Regions from separate parts of the Bradyrhizobium sp. Ash2021 genome, predicted to be linked through region 3. Evidence: predicted binding sites of a transcription regulator. Region 3 holds the regulator's gene; each other region holds the start of a gene.
The links. Region 3 encodes LexA, which represses DNA repair genes until DNA is damaged. Its sites were predicted from a motif close to TGTTCNNNNTGTGTTCNG; they were not measured.
Positions count from the first base shown of each region.

Region 1: a site for LexA is predicted at 3,353-3,370, ahead of NL528_RS16585 (DNA repair protein). Genes of this name have one in related genera too.
Region 2: a site for LexA is predicted at 3,917-3,934, ahead of NL528_RS10215 (ribonuclease T2). Genes of this name have one in related genera too.

Region 1 is NZ_CP100604.1:3,497,891-3,504,239, reverse strand. It holds gene NL528_RS16595 (error-prone DNA polymerase) at 1-1,014, opposite strand, end outside; gene NL528_RS16590 (DNA polymerase Y family protein) at 1,011-2,603, opposite strand; gene NL528_RS16585 (DNA repair protein) at 2,494-3,288, opposite strand; partial or broken gene NL528_RS16580 (IS3 family transposase) at 3,756-4,909, opposite strand; gene NL528_RS16575 (hypothetical protein) at 5,009-5,281, shown strand; gene dcd (dCTP deaminase) at 5,278-5,835, shown strand; gene NL528_RS16565 (hypothetical protein) at 6,110-6,349, shown strand, end outside.
Region 2 is NZ_CP100604.1:2,119,157-2,125,505, forward strand. It holds gene uvrC (excinuclease ABC subunit UvrC) at 1-508, opposite strand, end outside; gene NL528_RS10200 (porin family protein) at 731-1,354, shown strand; gene NL528_RS10205 (cold-shock protein) at 1,651-1,866, opposite strand; gene NL528_RS10210 (23S rRNA (adenine(2030)-N(6))-methyltransferase RlmJ) at 2,125-2,985, opposite strand; gene NL528_RS10215 (ribonuclease T2) at 3,172-3,873, opposite strand; gene NL528_RS10220 (hypothetical protein) at 3,999-4,457, opposite strand; gene NL528_RS10225 (hypothetical protein) at 4,622-4,912, shown strand; gene NL528_RS10230 (DUF3617 family protein) at 5,023-5,574, shown strand; gene NL528_RS10235 (ATP-binding protein) at 5,927-6,349, opposite strand, start outside.
Region 3 is NZ_CP100604.1:5,289,953-5,296,301, reverse strand. It holds gene NL528_RS25480 (ComEC/Rec2 family competence protein) at 1-2,165, shown strand, start outside; gene NL528_RS25475 (hypothetical protein) at 2,251-2,478, opposite strand; gene NL528_RS25470 (hypothetical protein) at 2,612-3,040, opposite strand; gene NL528_RS25465 (hypothetical protein) at 3,254-3,460, opposite strand; gene lexA (transcriptional repressor LexA) at 3,654-4,364, opposite strand; gene glp (gephyrin-like molybdotransferase Glp) at 4,565-5,791, opposite strand; gene NL528_RS25450 (HAD-IA family hydrolase) at 5,801-6,349, opposite strand, start outside.

The DNA.
Region 1 (6,349 bases), 1.8 Mb from region 3:
GATGTCGTGCACGGTGAGGAAGTAATGTGCGTATTTGAGCTCGGCGATGAGGTCGAGTTCCTTGCGCAGGGTGGCGCGGAGCTTTTCGTCGATCTGGCCGGCAAAATACCGCTTCACGCCCTGCCATGTCAGGTATTCCAGATGCTGCTGCGCGGTCTTTCCCGGCGGCACCGGCTCGTCCGGATACTGGTATTTGAGCTGATCGAGCGAAAAATTGATGCGGCCGGCGAAGCGCGTGGTTTCCGCGATCGCGTCCGGGAGATCGCGAAACAGCCGCGCCATTTCGTGGCCCGGCTTGAGATAGCGCTCGGCATTGGCTTCAAGCCGCTTGCCGATTGCCTCGATCGTCGTCTTCTCGCGGATACAGGTGAGCACATCCTGCAGCGGGCGGCGCGCGGGGTGGTGATACAGCACTTCGTTGGTCGCGAGCAGCGGCACTTTTGCTTTTATCGCGATGTGATGCAGCCGCGCCAAACGGCGCTTGTCGTCGCCGCGATAGAGCAGGCTCGCGGCCAGCCACACGCCATCGGCGCGGCCGGCCTTCAAACGGTCCAGAACTTTCAAAATTTCAGCCGCATCAAAACGATGCGGCAGGGTCAAAACCAGAAGCTGGCCTGCGGCGAACTCCAGGAGGTCATCGAGTTTGAGGTGGCACTCGCCTTTTTCGATCCGCTGGATGTCGTCGCCGCGCTTGCCGCGGGTGAGCAACTGACACAGCAGGCCGTAGGCTGTGCGGTCGCGCGGATAGACCAGGATGTCAGGGGTGCCGTCGATAAAGACGAGCCGCGAACCGATCAGCAGTTTCGGCTTGTATTCGACCGCGGGATTGTCGAGCTCCTTCCAGGCGCGCACCACGCCGGCCAGCGTGTTGTGATCGGCGATGCCGATCGCAGGAATGCGCAGCTTGCCTGCCTGATGCACATAGGCGCGCGGATCCGAGCCGCCGCGCAGGAACGAGAAATTCGTGGTGATGCCGATTTCGGCATAGCCAGGCGCTGGTTCAATGCCGGTCATGCGAACAGCCCGTGCACGAACCAGTTGACCGGAACCGGCTTTTCCTCCGCGCCGCCAGCTTCGCTTTCATAGAGCCCGTCGCGAAAGATCCAGAAGCGCAGGCCCGCTTCGTCCTCGACGCGAAAATAATCCCGCGTCAGCGCCTTGCCGTCTTGTTTCCACCATTCCATGGCGATGCGCTCGGGCCCCTCCACCCGCACCACCGCATGCGTGACCCGCCGCCAGGTGAAATGGTGCGGCGGCCCATCCGGCACCGTCGCGAACGGCACCTTGATCGGCTCCGGCTTTTCGAACAGCCGCAATGGCCGCAGCGGCGGCTCGCTTTCGGTGCGCTCAGGCCATGCGGCCTGCGCCGCGGCGGCCAGATGATGCTGCGCCGGCACCGCCATCACCGCGCGCTCCGGAATATGGGTGTCTTGCGGCAAATGCACGACCACGCGTTTTCCACCGATGCGCGCGGCGATGCGGTCGATCAGCGCGGCCAGTTCGTCATTGTCATGGACATTGGCATCGAGATCGCGCTGCTGCTGCACCACGATTTCGGTGCGGCTGGCGGACAGCCTGACGAGATCAAAGCCGAAACCGGGATCGAGGGGATCGTTGAGCGCATCGAGCCGTTCGCGAAACAGGCGGTCGATCATTTCGGCCTTCGTCACCGGACGCCCGGTATCAACCATGATCGTGCGCACCGCGCCGTCGGTGCGGAAGAAACTCGCTTCCAGCCGCCGCGCACCCTTGCCCTGCTTGTCCATCGCCGTGACCAGCATCGCGGCCAGCCGGGACAGCGTCGCCGATATCACGCCTTCGGTGGCGACCGGTTCGGGGAAGCGTTTTTCCACAATGTAATCCGGCAGCGGTTTGCGCGGACTGATCGGCGCATCACCCTGCCCCAGCGCCTGCTCCAGCAGGATCGTGAAGCCTGCGCCGAACCGGGCCGATAGCTCGTGGCGCGCGCGCGCGGCGACATCGCCGATGGTCTTCAGGCCGGCGCGGCGCAGGCCGCTTGTGATGGCCGCATCGGCGCCGAGCGCAAACACCGGCAATGGACTGACCGCATCGGCCTCCTCGCCGTCGGCGATGATTTTTCCCGACACATGGCGCGTCATCGTGCGCGCGCAGACCGATGTTCCGGCGATGCCCGCGCTGACGGCAAAGCCGCGCCGCGTCAGCGCGCCAGATACGATCTGCAGCAGCGCGCGTTCGCCGCCGAACAGATGGGCGCAGCCGGTGATGTCCAGAAACAGGCCATAGGGCGGATCGAGCGCCACCAGCGGCGTAAAACGGTCGCACCAGTCGGCGATGTCACCCAGCGTTTTGGCATCCGCCACCGCATCGGCATCGAACACCGTCAGCTCCGGACAGATGGCGCGGGCATTGGCGAGCGGCAGCCCGACCTCGAGGCCGCAACGCGCCGCGGTATCATCGAGCGCGTAGATCTGCAGCGCGTTGTTCTGCTTGGCGACGACGACGCTGGGCGTTTTATCCAGCTCGGCGTTGCAGCTCCCCATCATGCGCTTGATGCGGTCGATGGGCAGGCGCGGCAGCCACAGGCTGAGGATACGCCGCCGGTTCAAAGAAAAGGCACTCATCACATTTCCATTCCATGATCCACCGCCCAACCGGGCCATGACGGTTACGAACGAGCTGCGCGTCGAACACCGGCGCGCCCCATGCGTGCCAGGGATTGCCCGGCGGCGAATGCGCCGCGCGCACGATCCATCGCGTCTCCGCGGTCGAAGGCTGAGGAGTTGCCGCCAGCCGCAGCAGCAGCGCGGTAACGCCGGAGGCCTGCGCCGCCAGGGTCAGCTTGCGGCTGGCGACGAGATCGAGCTGCCGCGCCTCGCCCCAGACTTCCAGCACGACGAGGCCCAGCGCATCGCAGGCCAGCGCATCGGCCGCCGTCCGCAACGCACTGTCGGCGTCGGCCGCGCGCACGGTCACGAGCAGGTGCGGATCGAGACCGAGTTCGGAAAACCCGCTCATCGACAGCGCGCCGGATTCGATGTCGGAAAAATCCTGCCGCACCCAGACCAGCGGCCGGCGCGCGGTGATGCGCCCCGCAAGGCCTGCGATGAATCCGGTCGCCGCAGCGCTCTGATGTCCCTCGGAAAACACTTCATGCACCGCGGCCAGCGCAAGGCCGCCGCGCAGCGTCGCATCGGCGCCGGCATGGCCGAGCGGCACCTTGTTGGGGGCGTATGCATCGCCATGCGCTTCGATGCGCTCGATGCGTCCTCGCAAAGTCGCAAGCGTATTCGTGCGTGCGCCGCTCATGCGCCGCTCCCTTAAGATTTTGGGCCGTTACGGGTTGGTTGAATGAACCCGCTGCTGGCTCATTTGTTCATGATATGTTCTAATATAAAGCTAACAGGGCCGGCGGAGTCAATCGGGATTCACGGCCGGGAAATTCATGAATAGAATCAATAGGATTCGTTCGCTGTTGTGCAACGGGATTTTAGACTGCCGTCATGGTCGGGCTTGCCCTGGCCATCTACGTTCTTTTGCTCGACGAGAGGTAAAGTGTAAGGTTACGTTCATCTAGATGAACAGCCGGATCTTTTCGATCCTCTCTATAAGTGGCGTGTCTAGGCGGACTCACTCCGAGAAAAAGTTAACTTTATCCCCAAAATGTTCTTGTTTTGTACTAATTTCGCGTCAAGTTGTTAACCAGCGCTGATCGGATTTAGCAGACAATTGTTAATTCACGATTCTGAGCTGCACCCGGTTCTGTTGACACCTGCTTAAGCTAATCCAGCCTGCTGCTCGAACTCCATAGGGCTCAAATATCCGATCGTCGAGTGCCGGCGTTTCGGATTGTAGAAGCGCTCAATATAATCGAAGACGTCAGCCTTGGCGTCATCCCTCGTTCGGTACACTCTGCGCGTAGTCCGCTCGGTCTTCAATGACGAGAAGAAGCTCTCCATCGCCGCGTTATCCCAGACGTTGCCTGACCGGCTCATCGAGCAGACGACGCCGTGATCGGCCATCAGCCGCTGGAACTGTTCGCTGGTGTATTGGCTGCCGCGATCGGAATGATGCAAGAGCGCGTCCGGTTTGCCCCGTCGCCAGATCGCCATCACCAGGGCGTCAGTGACGAGCTGGGCCGTCATCGCTGCGTTCATCGACCAACCAACCACACGGCGGGAGAAGAGATCGACGACAGCGGCAACATAGAGCCAACCCTCCGCTGTCCACACGTACGTGAAGTCAGCGATCCATTTGCGGTTGGGAGCGGACGCATCGAAGCTGCGGTCGAGCACGTTGGGAGCGACGGCGGCGACCTGCCGCTCACCCAGATCGGGCGGCAGTCGCCGCCGTCGTGGACGGGCTTTGAGAGCCTGTAGCCGCATCAAACGCTCGATCCGATGCAGTCCACACAACCCGCCTTCCGCCAACATGTCGTGCCACACTCGCCTCGCGCCCATAGGTTCGATCGCTGGCGAGGAAACTGGCGCGAACCTTCGCGCCCAACTCCTCATCGCTCCGGCTGCGTTGGCTGCGCGGCCGTGTCAGCCAGGCATAGAACCCACCCCGCGAGACACCGAGCGCCCCGCACAACCATTCCGCCGGCCAGATCCCCCGGTGCTTCGCGATGAAGGCGAACTTCATGTTGATTCCTTCGTGAAGTAGGCCGCGGCTTTTTTTAGATGTCCCGTTCGGCTCTCAGCTTGGCGACCTCGCGCTTGAGCTGCGCGATCTCCAACTGCTCCGGCTTCATCTGGCCCTGGCCGGGGAATGCATGCTGCGGATCGTCCGCCAGCTGCTTCACCCAATTGCGCAACTGCGTTGGATGAACGCCAAGGTCTGCTGACGCCTGCGCATACGACACGCCGCGCTCCTTGATCAGGCGTACAGCCTCAAGCTTGAACTCTCGCGTAAACTGCCGTCTCTCCATGACACACCTCCTGCTCCATAAAACACCTAACTCGGTGTCCTCGGAACCGGGTGCAGCTCATTCGCGCTTGCTTTAATGAAAAAGAACGGGAGATACTCCATGATGCGCCTCAAAGTTGAAAAAATCGGCGAAGGCCTTCACCCGAGCGAGATCGTGGTTTCCGTTAAAGGAAAAGATGGTCTGATTTCTCTAGTTTTAGATCCTTCCATTATCTTTGAGGACAGCACTGTAAACGTTGGTTGGCCCGTCGCGACTAACGGCAATTTTTTTCTTATTGAGCTTCCTCGCGAAACGATGAACGGATCGTGGCGCATTTGGGTTCCGGGAGAGGAACTTAAAAGCGAAGAGGAAAGAAAACGAGCGATGGCTTGATTTTAACAGATCGCGAAATTCGAAATTCTCTGGAAGCAAACCTCTTCGATATTCTTCCGAGGCCATCTCTCGAAGCATACTCGTCAACTACGGTTGACCTCACTTTGAGTCCGGTACTACGGGTTTACAGATCGCAACCCACCGGACTCAAAAGCGCGATTGATCCATCGCAGCCTGGATTCAACGCCATTAAACTGATCAACCAACTCACGGACGTCGCCGATATTGACGATAAGAATGGGTACGATCTCCCTCCCGGAGTTCTGGTTCTAGGTTGGACGCTAGAAACTATCGATCTCAAGGATCACTGTCGGTTGGCTGCTAGAGTTGAGGGGAAAAGCTCGCTAGCGCGCGTCGGACTTGGCATTCATGTCACCGCACCGATCATTCACACCGGCTTTAAAGCGCCCATTCAACTTGAGATGATCAATCACGGGCCGCTTCCGATTTGCCTGCGCAAAGGAATGCGTATTTGCCAGATCGTGTTTGAACAAACACTCGGCATGCCTGACCGCTCCTATAAGGGGCAGTTTCTTGGACAAACCGCGACTTAGATTCGCTTTGCTTTTCGTTGGTCACGCGCACCTATCAGCGCGACGATATCTTCCATGTTCCAAAGCTTGTCGGACACACCAGCGGCCATCGCTGGAGCAACCTTCAGCGTCTTATGGATGCTGAAGTACAACGCCAGCGCGTGGCAGTGATTTTCCAGATTCTCTCCGTAGCAATCCTGCCGACTACGATGGCAGCACCGATCACGTCGGCCGGGCGCTTTTCGCCTTTTGGTCCTCTTGGCATTTGCAACACAACCTCTAGACTTCTTGGCCGATGATAACACCACTTGTTACCGGTATAATGGGCGCATACTTCACAAAGTTTATTACGCTGGCACAGGCGTTTGAGCTTGGAGGACTAGCTACCATCGTCTTGGCTGGACTTTGGATTGATTACGACCGGGACATAGCCAAAGCCGCCAAGGGGATTCAAAGAATCGAGGAGCGCGTCAATCAGTTCGCGGGAGAAGAGTTATTACAATGGGAATCTAAAAAGGGGCGCGGCGGCGTAATT
Region 2 (6,349 bases), 3.2 Mb from region 3:
ACTTGTCGTCGCGCAGCTGCACGTTGAAGCGCGGCCGCAATTGCTTGATCAGATTGGCTTCGAGCAGCAGCGCCTCGGTCTCGGTCGAGGTGGAGATGATCTCGACGGTGACGGTCGCCGCGATCATGCGCAGGATGCGCGCCGGCAAGGGCGCGTTGACGCGGGCATAGGAGGACAGGCGCTTGCGGACGTTTTTCGCCTTGCCGACATAGAGCACGTCGTGGGCCACGTTGAGCATGCGGTAAACGCCGGGCGAGGTCGGCGCCAGCCGGACCGCGTTCTCGATCGCGGCATGGCCGACCGCCAGCGGACCCTCGCCGATCGCCTCCGCGGGCTCGTCGGGCGCCTCCGGAAGGCGGGCCTCGTCGTCCTCATCCGTGGCCGCAATGGCAGGGTCGAAATCATCAGACAGCAGCGCCGGGTCTTGCGGCGGCAGATCCGGCTTTGAACCGCGCCTTGCCTTCTGCGGGGCGGGCGTTTTTGGGTGGTCGGCAGAATCGTGATCCATGGGCCTCAATTAAGCGCTGGGGTCCCACATCGCCAGCGGTCGCGGGGCGGGGGAGGCCGCGTCCGGGTAACACATTCTTAAGAATGATGAGCGGCCCGGTAACCCCGCTTAACAACCCATTAACTTAAAACTCTCGATAAATCTTACGCGAAAAGGCTGGAGTTCCGTAACCATGCCGGCTTCCAGCCGGCGGTCACGGCCGTTGCGTGGTGGAGTTGAGTGATGAGCAGGTTTCTGTTGCGCGCGTTGGCGCTGATCGCCGCGGGCTGGACCATGTCGGCGCAGGCGGCCGACCTCAATTACGGATCGCGCCCGCCCCTTACCGTCAATCAGCCGCTCAATGCCTATAGCTGGGCCGGTCCCTATCTCGGCGGCAACCTCGGCTATGCCTGGGGTTCGGTCGACAACAACCTGACCAAGCCGTCCGGCGTCGCGGGCGGCGTCCAGGCGGGTTACAATTGGCAGCAAGGTCCGTGGGTGTTCGGTGTCGAAGGCGACATCCAGGCGACCGGCGCGGACGATACCTTTGCGCCGTGGAAGTTCGCCAACCCCTGGTTCGGCACGGTGCGCGGCCGGGTCGGCTATGCGCTCGGCAACGTCCTGTTCTACGGCACCGGCGGCCTCGCCTTCGGCGAACTCCGCGCCACCACCTTCGGCCTGTCGGAATCCCATACCAATGCCGGCTGGACCGTAGGCATCGGCGGCGAGATGGGCTTTGCGCCGAACTGGAGCGCCAAGGTCGAATATCTCTATGTCGATCTGGCCGACAGCAACTTCGTCATTACAGGCGCGTCGAACAGTTACCGGTTCGGGTTGATAAGGGCCGGCGTGAACTACCACTTCTGAGAACAAGAAAATCGGGCTTCCAACCTCCCGGCGGCATCAAGCCGCCGGGATTTTTTTGTCGCGTGGACAGCGTGGTGGCGGGCGCCTCGGGGGCGGCCAAATCACGCACGCCTCCACCATCTGAGCAGCGAGCTCAGGCGCGGCAGATATCTCAACAGCCAATAACTCAGTCCGCTTTCATCGGCGAGTGTTCAGAGCATGATCTCCGCGCAAACGTTTTGCGTTTGTCGCGTCGGAAAACTGGAATCCACCCCGCATCAAGTGCGGGGCAGGCTTTTTCCGGATCATGCCCCGGCTCACGATGAAATCACCAGGTTGACCGCCTTGGGGCCTTTGCCCTTCTTGTCCGGTTCGACCTCGAACGTAATGCGCTGTCCTTCTGTCAGATCCTTCAATCCAGCCCGCTCCACGGCGGTGATGTGGACGAATACATCGCGGCCGCCGTCATCGGGCTTGATGAAGCCGTAGCCGCGTTCTCCATTGAAGAACTTGACCGTACCAGTCATGGCCATCGGGAACTCCTCCCCCGCACTTTTCCGCCGCTACGCAAATATCGCGTAGCGGCCGACCGGACATTCGCTGTCCGAAGCTTGGCCACCTGAGCCGACCGGTCACGCCACCGATCGGCCTGGATTTTTTTGAGGCCTTGTCACTCCGCCGCAACCATTCGCGGAAGCGGAACGTAAAGCCAGTCTCAACGCGCTGAGCATAATACGGTTTCGCGTAAATTGACTACGCCTCAATCGCAATTTTCAGCCCATTGGGGGTACCTAGTGTTTGGGGGTCTCGAGCCTGAACCGGCCGGCGCCGCCCTGGCCGAGCGGCTTTTCCAGCTCGGGCAAAATGGTCTTCAACTCGGCGGCCAGCGTCCACGGCGGATTGACGATCAGGAGACCTGTGGAAGTGAGGGGCCCGCCGGGCTCCTGCGGCGCGACGCTGAATTCCAGCCGCAGGCATTTGCCGGCCGGCTTGCTGGTTTCAGCCACGCCGGCGACATGGCGCGCAAGGCCGTCGGTGATGCGCCGGCTCTTGACCGGGTACCACAGCAGATAGCTGCCGGTCGGCCATTTTTCGTAGGCCTCGGTGAAACCGTCGGCCAGCCGTTCGAATTCGTCCTTTTGCTCAAACGACGGATCGATCAGGACCAGGCCACGGCGCTCGTTGGGGGGGACGAAGGCCGGCAATGCGGTCCAGCCATCGAGATCGACCACCCGCGCCTGGGTGTCGCGGCGCAGCGCGCCGACCAATTGCTTGCGGGCATTCGGCTCGATCTCGCAGGCGGTGAGGCGGTCCTGCGGCCGCAGCATGGCGCGCGCGATCAGCGGCGATCCGGGATAGGCTTTCAAGTCGGCTTTCGGATTGAAGGCCCGGACGATATCGAGATAGGGCGTAACCAGCGGCAGGGCCTTTTCTGAGAACCGCGCCTGCATCACCCGGGCGATGCCGGTCAGCCATTCGCTGCTGCGGCGCGCCTCATCGCCGCCGAGATCGTAGATCCCGGCGCCCGCATGGCTGTCGATGACGCGAAAGGCGGCCGGCTTTTCCTGCAGATAGGTCAGGATACGCACCAGCACGATGTGCTTGATGACGTCGGCGAAGCCGCCGGCGTGGAAGGCGTGTCGGTAGTTCATCTGGGTTCGGCTGACCAAATTGGAGAAGACGTTAGTGTCTTCTACGCGTCATGGCCGGGCTTGTCCCGGCCATCCACGTCTTTGGCAGGCACGGCAAAGCAAGACGTGGATGCCCGGGGCGCAGTCAAGTCACGCAGTCTGCGCACGGCAGACTGCTATGCCCGGGCATGACGGTGGCGGGAGATCTCAGCCGCCCCGCAGCGGCGGCATCAGCACCTGGTCGCGCCGGCAGGCGCGGCGGTCGATTTCCTCGCAGGAGCGGAATTGCAGATCCCGGTTCAGGCAAATCCGTACTTCGCTGAGGCGCTGGCGGTTGCAGGTCACCGAGATCGCCGAACTGCTCAGTCCCGGATTGACCTTGATGAAGGCCGCTTCGAGATCGTCGGGCGCAATCGTCTTCGGTTCCGACAATTGCAGGAATTCCTCGGGGATTTTCACCGCCGCGCGGGCCTTGCGGATGGTCTCGAAATAGGCCCGCGCGCCCAGTCCCGAACAGGTGCCGTGCTTGTCCCATTCATTGAAGATCAGCCCGGGCGCCGGCATCAAATCCAGCATCGAGGTCATGATATTGCGCTCGAGCCGCGGCGAGGGCCGCTCGCAATATTCGGGAAAGCCGCGCTCATATTGCGGCCACAGGCCGTGCACCACGAAGGAGAACGGCCTGCCGCCGCACTGCGCCTGCGAGCGCCCGCTATTGCCGCGTTCAGAGGCTTCCTCGCAGAACGACGGCGACCACGACAGCGACAGCACGTAAAAATCGAATTCGCCGGGCGCGTTTTGCCGGCGGTCCTGGGCGGATGCCGTCCCGGCGAAGACGCCGACGAAGATGATAAGGGAGAAAATGACAAGGGAAATGAGAAATCGTGAAATCATGGCCGGTCGGAACATCACAGCACCCCCTACTCGACTGCCCCCGAGCCTAGCAGGGAACCGGAACATTTCAAGAACAAAATACCAGCGGGCCCGAAAAACGATCGGGCCGGCCGCGTCTGTCGGCAGAATTCAGGCTGGAATCAGGGCCGGGCGGACTTGCACCCGGGATTATAGGCCCAGTTGCGATCAAGTCCGGTGACGCACCATTCGACGCCCTGGCCGAAACCGGCAAAGCCGCCGTCCTCGATGATCGAGTAATGCACCGTGCGCAGCTTGCCGTCGCTGGTCATGACGTCGGCGCTGCAATAACGGCGCGGAATATTGTCGGATTGCCAGGGCCGGAACGCGATTTCATGGATCCGACCATAGGAGGTGATGGTCAGCGGGGAGTTCCAGAAGGTGCTTTCTTTCTCGTGGAATTGCGAGGTGATGGTCCCCAGCGCCTTCTCGCATTCCGCAACGCGCCCGTCATACTTCGGCCCGAACAGCCCGAAATTCAGCTCCATCGGGTTGGCGGCCTCGGCCGCATGGCCGAAGGCCAGCAGCGCGAACGCAGCGCCAATGCCGAGTGTTTTCAGGGAGGTGAACAGGTTGCGCATGGGGAATCCGCCGATGATCCAACGGAGGGGACGGTGCCGTGAAGCCCGGGCAAGGTCAAGTGCAACGCGGCAACACCTGCGGAGACTCCGCACGCCGGCCGCCACCCGTTCTTTTCACGGCCGCCGAGGGGCTTTAAGGTGCGGCGGAGCGAATGGAGTTTGCAATGCGAATCATCACGGCGGCGAGCCTGGTTGCGATCTGCGGAATATTGACGGGCGCGCCGGCGCGGGCCGACTGGGTGCCGCCGTTCAAGGGCAACGATACCGGCGGCATCATTGCCTTTTCGATGGCGACCCAGGCCGACGCCCGCCAGCTCGCGGTCGATCACTGCGCCTATTACGGCAAGGTGGTGAAATTCCTCGCGGTCGATCCGCAGCCCGGCGGCTACATTTCGTTCGCCTGTCGCTGGGTGCCCTATGGCGCCAATGCGCGGCCGCTGCGCTCGCTCTACTGAGGCGCTTCGCCTGGAGCATGATCCGGACCCGGAGGGCCGCGTTGGCGCAACGTGAGAACCGGTCTTCCGAAAGGACCATGCGCAGGAAAAATCAGCCGGGAGTGCGGGCGATGAAGCGGCAGCTTGTTTCATTTGGTTCGGCCCTTGGCCTGCTGGCGCTGCTGTCGGCGGGCGATGCCCGCGCGGTGGACCTGCCGGTCCGCAAGGCCGGCTTGTGGGAAATGAAGGTGCTGCACACGGGATCCCCGATGCCGGAAATGACGATGCAGCACTGCACCGACGAGACCACCGACAAGGACATGAGCACTGCGGCCTCGCCGATGGCGAAGGAGATGTGCTCCAAGCAGGATATCCAGAAGACCGCGACCGGCTATGTCAGCGATTCCGTCTGCGGCATCGCTGGCATGTCGATCACCTCGCATTCCGAAATCATCGGCGACTTCAATTCCGCCTATACCGTGAAGTCGACCTCGCACAGCGCGGGCGGTCCCGCCGGAACGCGCGACTCAACGACGTCGATCGAGGCGAAGTGGCTCGGCGCCTGCAAGGCCGACCAGAAGCCCGGCGATATCGTGATGCCCGGCGGCCTCAAGATGAACGTCAAGGATATGGAAAAGCTGAAGGCCATGATGCCGAAGCAGATCCCGCAGCTGCCGAAGTAGCGTCGTTCACGTGTCCGGGCCTCATGGTTCTCAAGGCGATGCGAAGCATCGTCCGGAGACGCGCAGCTTTGCTGCACTCCTCACCATGAGGGACTGAGGTCCTCATCCTGAGAGGCTGTGAAGTTATCTCGGACCTCATCCTGAGGAGCGGCGCCTTCGCCGCGTCTCGAAGGATGGCCGCGAGTCCGTGTGTTGCGTCCATCCTTCGAGACGCTTGCGGAGTTTATCATCGGGCCGCGCTTCGCGCGGACCCGTTGGCAAGTTCCTCAGGATGAGGTCCGTACTATCCGTCATTCTGAGGAGCGCGTCTTCGCGCGTCTCGAAGGATGAGGCCACCGAGCTGCAAATCGATTTACACCGGTATCCGCACCGCCGCCCGCAGGCCGCCCATCGGGCTGTCGCCGAGCATGATGTCGCCGCCATGCGAGCGCGCGATGTCGCGGGCGATCGCAAGGCCTAAGCCGGTGCCGCCCTCGTCCTGGTTGCGGGCATCGTCGAGCCGCAGAAACGGCTTGAACACTTCCTCGCGCATGTCCGCCGGAATGCCCGGTCCGTCGTCGTCGATCGTCACCGTCAGGTAACGGTGGTCGCGCAGGCCGGTGATTGAAATCGTGTTGGCATGCCTTGCAGCATTGGAGACGAGATTGGCAAGGCAGCGCTTGAACGAGGCCGGCTTCACCGTCACCACCGGCAGGCCGCGGAACGCCACCGTCGCGGTGTGGCCGTTGCGCTCGGCGTCGCTGCGCAATTCTTCCAGCGCCAGCGTCATGTCGGT
Region 3 (6,349 bases):
CGTTCGCCGAAACGCTGCGCCAATGGGTACGCGCGGAGGCCGGCGCCGGCCGTTTGTTGCCCTGGGTGCCCATCGCCTTCGGCACCGGCATCGCCTTCTATTTTGCCGCCGACCATGAGCCGGTGTTGTCGGTCGCGGCCATCGTCGCGATCGCGCTGTGCGCGGTGGCGGTGCTGCTGCGGCGGAAAAAGATGTTTCCCGCCGCGGTCATGATCGCCGCGGTCGCGGCGGGCTTTGCAGTTGCGACCTGGAAGACCGCGCGGATCGCGCATGGCGTGCTGGCGCGGCCGATGTTTTCCGTGGCGCTGACGGGTTTTGTCGAAACCCGCGACATCCGCGAGCGTACCGACCGTTTTGTGCTGCGCGTCGCGACGATGGAGAGCCCGCGCGGACAGACCAAACTGGAGCGCGTGCGGCTGTCGGTGAAGAAGGGCACCGCGCCCGATGTCGGCAGCTTTGTCGAATTGAAGGCGCGGCTGCAGCCGCCGCTCGCACCCTTGCGGCCGGGTTCCTACGATTTCGGCCGCGACCTGTATTTTCAGGGCATCGGCGCCTCCGGCTTTGTGATGGGGGCCATCAAGGCAAAGGAGCCGCCGGCCAGCGGCGGCCTTTTGCTCGGCTACGCCGCCTTCATGCAGGGCTTGCGCGACGCGATCGACGCGCGCATCCGCAACGTCCTGGAGGGCGACAAACGCGCCATCGCCACCGCGCTGCTCACCGGCCGCCGCGACGCGATCTCGGAGCCCGTCAATGATGCGATGTTCATTTCCGGCCTCGGCCATGTGCTGTCGATATCGGGCTATCACATGGCCGTCGTCGCCGGTGTGGTGTTCTTTGCGGTCCGCGCGCTGCTGGCGTTGTTCCCCGCGCTCGCCACGGGTTTTCCGATCAAGAAATGGTCGGCGGCGGCAGCATTGGTCGCCGCGGCGTTCTATCTCTTGCTGTCTGGCGCCGAGGTCGCGACGCAACGATCGTTCTTCATGACGGCGGTGGTGTTGATCGCGGTCCTGGTCGACCGACGCGCCATCACCTTCCGCACGCTCGCCGTCGCCGCGATGATCGTGCTGGCGATGGCGCCGGAGGCGCTGGTGCATCCGAGTTTTCAGATGTCGTTTGCGGCGACGCTTGGCCTGGTCGCGCTGATACAGATCGGGATGCCGCGTCTGTTCGCTTCACCCGACAATTCGGCGGCCGCCAGGGTCGCGTTGTGGGGCGGGCGGGAGATCATGACGCTGGTGCTGGCGTCGCTGGTGGCGGGGCTGGCGACGACGCCCTATGCCGCGTTTCACTTTCATCGCGTGACGCCGTACGGCCTGCTGGCCAATCTCGCCGCGATGCCGGTGGTGTCGGCGGTGGTGATGCCGGCGGGGCTGCTCGGCCTGGTTGCGATGCCGTTCGGTTTCGACGGCGTGTTCTGGGCGATCATGGGAGCGGGCATCGACTGGATGATCGTGGTGACGCAATGGGTCGCGGCGCTACCCGGCGCGGTCGGCCGCATGGCCGCCTTCGGCATCGGCCCGCTGATCACGGCGAGTGCTGCGATCATCCTGTTCGGGCTGCTCCGCACGCCGCTGCGCTGGTCGGGGGCAGCTTTGCTGCTGGTCGCGGTGGTGTGGGCCATCAGGGTGCCGCAGCCGGATATCCTGATTTCCGCCGATGGGCGCAATGTCGGCGTCCGCGGCGCAGATGGGCGGCTGCATCTGATGCGCACGGCCAAGGATGCCTTTTTGGTGAGGGAATGGCTGGCGGCGGATGCCGACGCGCGCCTCTCGACCGATGCCTCGCTGGCGGAGGGCGTCTCATGCGATGAGGCGGGCTGCGTGACCGAGGCGGCCGGCAGTGCGTTGGTCGCACTGGCGCTGCGGCCTGAGGCTCTCGCCGACGATTGCGAGCGCGCAGCGCTGGTGGTGAGCGCGCGGCAGCCGCCGGCTTCGTGCGCCGCTTCGGTCATGGGTCTCGAGCGCCTGCGGCGGCAGGGCGCATTGGCGCTGCGGCGAAGCCGCGACGGATTTACTGTCGACGCGGTCAAGCCCAGGGGTCTCGACCGGCCGTGGTCGCCGGGGATGGCCGGCGAGGCCGAGACAACGATCCTCGCGCCGCGCCTGGCTGCACCGCGCGCTATCGATGCAACGCCGGCGGAGGCCGATGTGCAGGCGGATGAGTAGTCTCTCGTTTGATGCGTTTTCTTCGAAAACGACGAGTAGTCCTTGGTTTGACGGGTTTTCTTCGAAAACGCTATGGGGGGCGCTGTTACTGTCTGTCCGGTAAGGGATGCGCCGGCACTTCGAACGCGCCGAGGTGAAATTCCTCCATGCCGTCCGCCGCCGCCGCCATCTGGACCAGCGTAAACGTCGCATCCGGAAATTGTTCCCAGATCGCCAGGTCTTCTGCTGCGACGTTAAGCCATCCGAATCTGAACATGTATCGGCCGGGCTCGGTGACGTGCCCGGCTTTTTGCCAACTGATCTTGGTGACCACCGGTCACTCCCTTTGGCATGTTTCGGCAACACACAGCTTTTTTGCGCCTCCGGATTGCGTACCGGAGGCGCTCCAATACGATTTCACTCACCGCGCGTCGCAACGCTCGCCGGCCGAAGCCGACGGCGAAGGATCAGCCGATCGAGATCGACGTCGCCGGACGCGTTTCGACAGCCGGAGCCGCGCGCTCGGTGATCGGATGAGTCACCGTCACCGGCAATTGCAGTACGCTGACCCGCTGTCCCTCGCAGAGCTGCGTCACCAGCACGAAGCTTCCGTCCGGAAACTCGACCGCGTCATGGTGACGTTCCCGAACATGCGGATCAATCATGTTGAACTTGCCGACGCGGAAGCCGACGGTCCGGGTCCAGATCCACCGGTTGTCGTATTTGACGTCTTCGGCAAACGCCAGCTCGGTGCCGGGAAGCATGCAGACCGCGACATTGGGTTCGCTCTCTGATGCAAATCCGCGGGTCGATGTGCCGCGGAATGTCGTGGTGATCAGCGTCTCTCCGACCTTGGCGGGGCGGGTTGCCATAGCGTGCAGACTATAGTCACACATCGGATGCTCCTCATTCGAGATAGCCGACCCGTGCCTCCTGTTGAGGCAACAGGCCTCTATCAGAGTGGAGACAGCTTACGCGCTTTTGTGGGCAATTGTGCGGCTGGCGTAGGCCTGTCAGATCACAAACGCGCTAACACGCGCTCGGTTCGAACCGTGCGTGCAAAAAAAAGCCCCGACTCCGCCGGGGTCTCTTTGTCGTTGCCGAGTTGATCAGTGACCGGCGGGTGCCGAGAAGCCGCCATAGGCCCAGCCGGACGGCGCGGGGGCGTCGACTGAATTGTTGGCGTTGCGGTATTGTCCGCCGGCCACCACGCGGTTCGCCTTGTTGGCGCGGTGCCGTTCGGCCGCTGAAGCGAACTGCGACGTCGATGCGGCAATCAATGCCGAAACCAGAACCGTCAAAATGGTCTTGCGCATGGTTGTCTCCTCGTGCTGCACGCTATTTTCGACGAAGCGGGTGCGCTTCGTTGCTTGCGTGCTGAGGATCTAGCGCCGGACTGGGCCGCGGATAATCCTTACGATTGCCGAAGGACCATCCATCAGGGGTGGATAATCCGCCCCTTGCAGGGAATCGAAAGCGGACCAGCGCGTCCGCTCAATACTTCCGGTCTCAATACTTCCGGTAAAGCCCGATCAGCTTGCCCTGAATCCTGACCCGATTCGGCGGCAGGATGCGGACTTCATAGGAGGTATTGGCGGGCTCGAGCGCGATCGAGGCGCCGCGGCGGCGGAAGCGTTTCAGCGTGGCTTCCTCCTCGTCGATCAGCGCCACCACGATATCGCCGGTGTCGGCGGTGTCGTTGCGCTGGATCAGCGCCATGTCGCCGTCGAGAATGCCGGCGTCGACCATGGAATCGCCGCGCACTTCGAGCGCGTAGTGCTCGCCGGAGCCGAGCATGTCCGGCGGCACGCTGATGGTATGGCTGCGGGTCTGCAGCGCCTCGATCGGCGTACCGGCGGCGATCCGGCCCATCACGGGCACCGCGACCGGGCGGTTGCCGTCGTCCTCGGAAGCACTGGCGCCGGAGCTGCGGACCTTGCCCAGCGTGCCTTCGATGACGCTCGGGGTGAAGCCGCGGCGGCCATTGCCGTTACCGCCGCCCGACAGCTCGGGCAGCTTGATGACCTCGATGGCGCGGGCGCGATTGGGCAGGCGGCGGATGAAGCCGCGCTCTTCCAGCGCGGTGATGAGTCGGTGGATACCGGACTTCGAGCGCAGGTCGAGCGCATCCTTCATCTCGTCGAAGGAGGGCGGCACGCCAGCCTCTTTCAGCCTTTCGTTGATGAAACGCAGAAGTTCATACTGTTTGCGCGTAAGCATCTCGAGCATTCCCCCGGTTGGTCGCGTCGTTCGATTCCCTGAGATCGGGAGCCTGATATCGGAAGTCCGAAACTCCCGTTCCTAGACACAAGGTCTCGAAACAAATCATGAACGGACACTATATGTTCGATACATGTTCCGCAACCACTTAATTTCCGGTGAACGGGACCCGGTTTTGCCGGAACGTGCCGCCCGGCGCTTCACTCCGGCAAACGCAGGAGCTCGCAGGGCGCGCCGGCACCGGCTGCGGGTGCAAACGGCGGACGTATCACAAGTGCCCTTGCCGCAGCGAGATTCCCGAGCAGCGAACTGTCCTGATGGGTGACCGGGGTTGCAATCAGCGTGCCGTCGGCGCGCTCCTCGAGGCGGGCGCGCAAGTAATCCTCGCGCTGGTCGTTGGCGGCGAGATCGCGGCCGAGCAGCGCCGTTTCTCTGGTGTGATGGACGCTGGCGCGGCCCGACAGCGCCCGAATCAACGGCACCAGAAACAGAAAACCGCAGACATAGGAGGAGACGGGATTGCCGGGCAGGCCGATCACCCGCATTGCGCCGAGCCGGCCATGCATCATCGGTTTGCCCGGCCGCATCGCGATCCGCCAAAACGCCATGGTGACGCGCTCCGCCTCCAGCGATTGCTTGACGAGGTCGTGGTCGCCGACCGAGGCGCCGCCGGTGGTGATCAGGATGTCCGCGCCGGATGCGCGGGCCCGGCGGATGCCCTCGGTGGTGGCCGCGACCGTGTCGGCGGCGATGCCGAGGTCGATGGTCTCGGCGCCCTCGGCCCGCGCCAGCGCGCGGAGCGCATACCCGTTGGAATAGACGATCTGGCCGGGGCCGGGGATGGTGCCCGGCATCACCAGTTCGTCGCCGGTCGCCAGCACCGCGACCTTCGGGCGGCGGCGGACGGCGAGTTCCGGATAGTTCATGCCGGCGGCGAGCGAGAGGTCGCGATCGGTGAGGCGGCTTCCCCCGGCAAGCAGCACGTCGCCCTCGCGGAAATCGACGCCGGCGGGGCGGATGTGCCGGCCGGTTTTCGCGGCCTCCGTGATGGTGATGTGGTCGCCGTCGACTGCCGAATCTTCCCGAATCGTGTCTTCCTGGATGATGACGGCATCGGCGCCGTCGGGGATCACGCCGCCGGTGAAAATCCGCACCGCCTCGTTGGCGCCGACCTTTTTCTCAAACGGGCGGCCGGCCGCGACCTCGCCGATCACCTTCAGCCGTGCGGTGAGATCACCGGCGTCCGCCGCGCGCACCGCATAGCCGTCCATCGCCGACATCGCCTGCGGCGGCTGGGTGCGCCGTGCCGCGACGTCGCGCGCGAGCACGCGATGCCAGGCGGCATCGAGCGCGACCATTTCTTCGGGCAACGGTTCTGCGCCCGCCAGGATCGCGCTGAGAGCATCGGCAACCGGCATCAAGGCCACGGCAAACTCCTAAATTCCGAGTGCAGCGAGCGCGTTCACGACATCATCGGGCGATGTCACGTGAACCGCAACCAGACCGCGCGCCCGGGCGCCTTCGATATTGGCGGCAACGTCGTCGAAGAACACGATGCGTTCGGCGGGCACGCCGATCGCTCTCACCACGTGATCATAGGCTGCCGCATCGGGCTTTCGAAGCCCGATGCTCGATGACAAAAACACTTCGCGGAAATGGCCGAGCACATCGGCATAGGCTTTCGAGAAATGCGCGACATGCGGCCGGTTGGTGTTGGAGAAGGCGTAAAGCGGCAGGTGGGCCGCCGCGCGCTTCAAAAGCGGTGCGATGCCCGGCATTTCGCCGGCAAAGATCGCGTTCCAGCCCTCCAGGAACTGGGCATCGGAAATGCCGATGCCGAGCGCGTCGCGCAGGCTTTGAAAGTAGGCCGCGTCCTCGATCTTGCCGACCTCGTGATCCCGGTAGGATGCTTCGCGGACGAATCGCGCGGCAAGGTCGGCCGGCGCACGGCCGGCATGGCCGGCCCAGCAGGCCAGCGCCTTGCC